Linked DNA regions of Spirosoma aureum. The protein of the gene in region 2 interacts with the protein of the main gene of each other region in a pairwise test. Links are inferred from orthologs where the notes say so. Each region holds a gene or a part of one and is shown on either strand. Other genes may lie near its edges.

Region 1 (3,164 bases), 4.7 Mb from region 2 along the record:
TTCGGACGAATTTTAGCCAGAATAGTCTGTCGAACTGGAGCATGAATAGCTGGAAAAGCAACGGTGAACGGAACTTTGTAAAGATCAATTACGAGGTAATGATGCCCAAGCAAAACGCTCTGACAATTCGGAACAAGTTTGGCAATACGAGCATACCTTCGTTTCATGCACCACTCTCTGTTCACTGCCGTTATGGCAACTTCAGTGCCGATGAACTTACTGGTCGTCAGAACGATATTGATGTGGCCTATGGCAAAGCCGATATCCGTAATCTCGACGAGGGTAAACTGGACATCGCTTATGCAAGCCTTGATCTGGATCGGGTAAACGTTCTGACGCTGAATAATAAATTTGGTAAAATGACGATTGGTAATGTTGGCAAGCTCGACGCCGATATCAATTACTCAGGCGCCAAGATTGGAACTCTGCGCGAATCGGGACGGATTAAGCTTGATTTTTCGGGTGGATTCCGGATCGATCAGCTGCCGAAGACGGTCGACAATGTCGATATTCAGGCCAATTATTCCTCTGTTGCGCTCCCCATGGAAAGCGGGAACAACTGTGACTTCGACGTGACTGTCAGCTATGGAAATTTTAACTATTCATCAGGGCAGTCAATGCACTTTACGAGCCAACCCGAAGATAAAAACGGGCATTCTGGCCCACGATTGACCAAACAGTACATTGGCAAAATTGGTAGCGGCTCCGGCACTAAAGTCCGGGTTGTATCGAAGTTTGGTAATGTAAATTTCAGGTAATCTAAACCGCCTGTGGCCCAGGCGGTTTAGATAATTTCTCGATCACCTCCCGGTGTTGAGGATAGGCCTGAAGTAATGTATCCTGTTCGGCCATTTCAAAGTCAGCAAAGTCGAAACCGGGTGCAACAGTGCAGCCAACCAGCGAAAAAGCACTTCCATCAGCCGGTTTTGAGCCAAACCAGCAGCCGGCAGGCACAACAGCCTGAAACACATCACCCTGATCGATATTACTGCCTAGTCGTATGACGTTCAGTTCGCCGGCTGGCGAAATCACGAACACTTCCAGTGGTCCGCCCGCGTAGAAATGCCATATTTCGTCAGCCTGAATTCGATGAAGCGCCGAAACATGGTGGCTTTCCAGCAGGAAATAAATCGCGGTCCCGAACGTACGTGAACCCGTGAATCGATCGGGTAAAGCCGACTGTGGAATCGTTTCCGATGAGCGATAGGTTTCGGCAAAGTAGCCACCCTCAGGATGGGGTTGCATAGTAAATGCCCGGACAAAATAGGCTGCTGTCATACTGATCAGGTCAGACTCGATACGATTCCTGGTGTTTTTTAGATTGGCTTGGCCAGGTTATGAACCAATTTCCCGTCAGGGCCAGAGCATACATAGGTTTAGCCCATTGCTCCTCTATGTTCTCTGGCCCGCAGGAAAACAGGTTGGCGCAATTAATTACTGACGCGCCTTAACAACGGTCAGAAACTCCCGCGACTTGAGCGAGGCTCCACCAATGAGGCCTCCATCAACGTCGGGTTGTGCGAAGAGTTCGGCAGCATTTTTCTCATTAGCGCTACCACCATAAAGGATCGTGATGTCCTGAGCGATAGCATCCCCATATTGGCTGGCAATGTGCTGACGAAGCTCAAAGTGCATGTCCTGCGCCTGCGCCGACGAAGCCGTTAAACCAGTACCAATGGCCCAGATGGGTTCGTAGGCAATGACGATTTTAGCAAAAGATTCAGCCGACAGGTGAAAAAGGCTTTCAGTGACCTGATCTTTAACGAAACCAATATAATCCCCATTTTCACGCAGATCGCGTGACTCACCGCAGCAAAAGATTGGTGTCAGCCCGTTTTCGAGAACGATGTTTACTTTTTCTGCCAGGAGTGCATTGGTTTCGCCAAAATACTGCCGGCGTTCGCTATGGCCCAGAATAACATAGTCAACACCGATCGACTGGAGCATTGGGGCGGAAATTTCGCCCGTGTAGGCACCCGATGCCTTCTCATGGCAATTTTGTGCACCCAGTGAAACCTTACCGCCCGACGTGATATACTGACGCGATGCGGCCAGGTACAACGCAGGCGGGCAAAGCACCACCTCGACATCGCCCGTAACTTCATCACTAATCATATTGACAACCTCCGACAGCAGGGCTTTTGCTTCCTCGAAGGTTTTGTTCATTTTCCAGTTACCGGCAACTATCTTTTTACGCATAATAGAGGGAATAATGTGCTAATAATCAACTGATACGAATTAAACGAACAGGACTCATGTTCATCAATTACGGGCGAAATTAGGGGTTTTCAGCCGAACACTCCACCCGGCCCAGCGCTAAATTTTACGCAGTTGGCCAGATACTCCGTTGACCGTTTGTTAACTCAGTAAACCAGTCATCTATTTTTTGTGTTATTCAAGTAAAAAATACGTAATTTCAATGCCATAAACACATTTACATGAAAGCGGTGATCCTGATAATCTGCATGCTTTGCACCGGTCTGGTGGCTTGGGGTGATGATCACCATAAGCATACTCCAGATCGGGACCGCTACGGCTTTTATATCGCCGGTAATCGTTCATGGACCCGAATTCCTTTCCAGCTGCATTCAAATCTCATCATTGTACCCGTCCAGATCAATGATTCCGATACGCTGCAATTTATTTTAGATACGGGAGTTGGTAATACAATCATTACTGACCCCAGCATTTTCCGCAAACAGCCGCTCACACTCTCACGCAAAGTGAAGCTGACCGGCGCGGGAGAAGGCGGCAACTTAACGGCTTCTATCGCGATCAATACGAACCTGAGTATGGGTGGTATGCGTGCTTCGCACCATAACCTTGTTATTCTGGACGAAGATATTTTAAAGCTATCGGAATATGTCGGAACCCCGGTTCATGGCATTTTTGGTTATGAGCTCTTTGCCAATTTCGTGGTAAACGTTGATTTCCAGCGCCGGGAGCTTATGATCATGCAGCCGAAAAAGTACCGGTATAAAAAACGAAAAGGTGATCGATATCCGATCACCATTCAGGATACCAAAGCCTATACCGATGCGCTGGCTGTTTTCGACGGCGATAAATCAATGCCGCTTCGGGTAGTTTTAGATACGGGTGCTGGTCATGCGCTCCTGCTCGATCGTTCGAGAAGCACGTCAGCTATGCCATTGCCGGCAAAAGTT
Region 2 (3,149 bases):
TCAGCAGCCTGACCAAATGCGTCCGCATCAATTTCTACCGCATCGATGAGCGAATTCGGATTGCGCTGCGCAGTCATCAGTGCCAATAAACCCGTGCCAGTACCAATATCAAGAATCCGTGCACCGGCTACATCGGCATAGGCTCCAAGCACACACGCATCGGTGCAGACCTTCATGGCCGTGCGTTCCTGATGAATAGTAAATTGCTTGAACGAAAACACAGGTTTATAGCATACGTTTTATTTTCGACCAAAATCTGCCGGATTTTCACCCCACACGGTTGTTTCCCACTTTAACACTGGGTTAGCATAAACGTGCGTTTGAAGCCAGGTTTCGGCCCGGTCGAGCAAATCGAATAATTCTGTATTGCGTGCTGTTTCTTCCAGTTTGGTATTGGCTTTCTTCTTTTTGACCCAGCCAATGGCCGTTCGGGAATCGGAATAAACCGGAATGTTACTATTCTTCTGATGGAGCAGGGCTAGTGCGTGAACAATCGCCAGAAATTCGCCAATGTTGTTTGTCCCATCTGAATAGGGTCCCTTGAGAAAGAGCTTCTGCTTCGTGGCCAGATAAATTCCCTGGTACTCCATATCGCCGGTAGCGGTATTCCAGGCGGCATCGACAACCAGGCTATCCTGAATTGGCGAACCGACCAAACCGGGCACTTTCAGGCTGGAAGCTCCGGTCTGCTTCGCCGATCCGTTTTTGCCCTGCCCGATGTGCACGTGTGGTTTGTCTTTATAGGCTTTTAGTGCTGCCGGTTTGGTATCAAACGCTTTAAACAGCGCTCCATCAAAGCCCGCCGTTTGCTTCTGACAGTCGTCCCAGTTGTCGAATACACCGGTCTCACGACCACGCCAGACAACATAAAATTTCGGCTTTTTCTGAGCCATAGATCACTATCTTTTCCGCAAAAGTAATGACTATCTATTTATTGCCTTGTTTAAGGTTAGCCTGATTTATTGCTGAAACGAGCTTTTTCTCGCTAATCTAAAGCAGATATACGCATAAAATTCACTCAGACCAGCCTGCAACGGATTCGTTAACTTCGCTCCTCCCACACCTGAGCCAGATTGACGATGACCTCAACGGCTTTGTGCATATCCTGAACCGATACCCACTCCAGACGTGAATGAAAAGCGTGCTCGCCAGCGAATATATTGGGGCAAGGCAAGCCCATAAACGACAAACGTGATCCATCGGTCCCCCCACGAATACTACGCCGTTCGGCTGATAGTCCAGCCCGTCGGATAGCCTCCAGCGCATTGTCGACCACGGCGACATGCTGATCCAACACTTCTTTCATGTTGCGATACTGCTCTTTTACGACCAGTTTTGCCGATGAGCCCGGATACTTCGCCAAAACATCATTGAGTTTGTTTTGCAGATAGGTTTCTTTCTCCTGCAAACCAACTTCGGTGAAATCGCGGATAATAAATTCCAGCACCGCCTGATCCTGATTTCCTTCAAAACGGGTTGGGTGAACAAAGCCTTCTTTTCCTTCGGTCGTTTCGGGGGAAAGCGCATTTTTAGGGAGCGTAGCCAGCAGATCAGCGGCTATTTTCAGCGCATTTTCAAGCTTACCTTTAGCAAAACCAGGGTGCGTGCTGACACCCTGAATGGTTATCCTGACTGCATCAGCCGAAAACGTTTCGTCTTCAAGGGTCCCAAGTGCTTCGCCATCAATGGTATATCCAAAATCGGCACCCAGCTTCTGAATATCCACTTTCTCCGTACCACGGCCTACTTCTTCATCGGGTGTAAACAGGAGTCGGATACGACCGTGTTTCACTTCAGGATGAGTCAGTAGATACTGCGCTGCATCCATAATTTCGGCAACTCCGGCTTTGTTATCAGCACCAAGCAAGGTAGTACCACTTGCCGTAATGATATCATTGCCTAGCTGGTGCCTGAGGTCGGGATGATCCGCTACCCGAATTACCTGCGTGGCATCGTCTGGAAGTACAATATCGGCACCATTCCAGTTGAAATGGATGATCGGTTTTACACCAGCTCCCGTTACGTCAGGCGATGTGTCGACATGCGAACAAAAGCAAATCGTTGGGACATTAGTCTTTTCAGTCGTTGCCGTTATGGTAGCGTAAACATAGCCCCACTCGTCGAGTTCGACATCAGTCAGACCCATTTCGGTCAATTCCTGTACGAGTATTCGACTGAGATCTTTTTGTTTTTCGGTACTCGGATTGGTTTCTGATTGAGGGTCTGACTGTGTATCAATTTGAACGTACCGCAAAAAGCGGTCAACAGCACTGTGCCGATAACCGGCGAGGGGAATAGTATGCATATAGTGGTCGTGGACAGAATGTTATTCGAACAACGAATCAACTAAATGCCCTTTAGATTGTTATCCAAACTTTCTATCAACCGCCTGAATTCGTACTTAACTACGAATCCAAGTAGGTAGTTATTTTACGGTAGAGAGCACTTTCTGCATCTGCTCGGCGACAAACTGGTTACCTGCATCGTTCAGGTGAACGCGATCGGTCGTCAGAATTCCTTTCTCTTTATTTTCGGGATTGTTTTTCAGGTTATAATCCAGAAAGGCTTTCCGTAAATCAACCAGTGGCAGATTATGCCGTTTAGCCATATCACGAATAAACTGGCTATACTGATTCAGATCACCATCCTGCTGGTTTGTCATATCCGTTTTTTCGCCGATGGCAGCTGGTGTACACAAGACGACACGCGCATTGGCAGCCTGTAGCTTTTTCACAACGGCTTCGTAGAACTTCACAAATTTGTCGGGGTCAGTTCCTGTTCCGGAGGACGCTTTATGCCAAACGTCATTAACACCTACCCAAACGACGACAACATCGGGCTTCTGGGCCAGCACATCGTCGTCCATGCGAAGGAATAGATCGTAGATTTTATTCCCTCCAATACCAGCTCCAATCAGTTCAAACTGATCGGTTGGTAGAAGCGTCTTCAGGCGGTCAATGTAACCACCGGGTTTGATACCCGCCTGGGTGATGGAATCCCCAAAAAAAACGACACGGGTTGGTTTGGCTGCAGTCATAGCCATCAAGCCAACGAACAGCAGGAACGAAAGTCGAAATAAAGTTTTCATAATCTGCAAAGAAACACGATTCCAAAACATACCCAACTGAATTGTTAATGTTTAGGAAAAA

What was found.
Region 1: the proteins of pepT (region 2) and tpiA interact in binary tests that used the Escherichia coli proteins (3 or more experiments, as listed by UniProt). The link is inferred for Spirosoma aureum from one-to-one orthologs.

Annotation. Positions count from the first base shown.
Region 1 is NZ_CP050063.1:1,081,175-1,084,338, reverse strand. Bases 318-3,149 are described here. They hold tpiA (triose-phosphate isomerase), read right to left. Parts: upstream 2,200-3,149; coding sequence 1,435-2,199; downstream 318-1,434. Other genes in these bases: G8759_RS04410 (aspartyl protease family protein), read left to right, coding at 2,439-3,149; G8759_RS04420 (cupin domain-containing protein), read right to left, coding at 760-1,278; G8759_RS04425 (hypothetical protein), read left to right, coding at 318-758. In the rest of the region: more of G8759_RS04425, read left to right, coding at 1-317; more of G8759_RS04410, read left to right, coding at 3,150-3,164. UniProt on the Escherichia coli protein: Involved in the gluconeogenesis. Catalyzes stereospecifically the conversion of dihydroxyacetone phosphate (DHAP) to D-glyceraldehyde-3-phosphate (G3P).
Region 2 is NZ_CP050063.1:5,817,565-5,820,713, forward strand. The notes cover bases 175-2,991. They hold pepT (peptidase T), read right to left. Parts: upstream 2,306-2,991; coding sequence 1,043-2,305; downstream 175-1,042. Other genes in these bases: G8759_RS23125 (tRNA1(Val) (adenine(37)-N6)-methyltransferase), read right to left, coding at 175-176; G8759_RS23130 (ribonuclease H1 domain-containing protein), read right to left, coding at 240-893; G8759_RS23140 (SGNH/GDSL hydrolase family protein), read right to left, coding at 2,426-2,991. Outside these bases: more of G8759_RS23125, read right to left, coding at 1-174; more of G8759_RS23140, read right to left, coding at 2,992-3,088. UniProt on the Escherichia coli protein: Cleaves the N-terminal amino acid of tripeptides.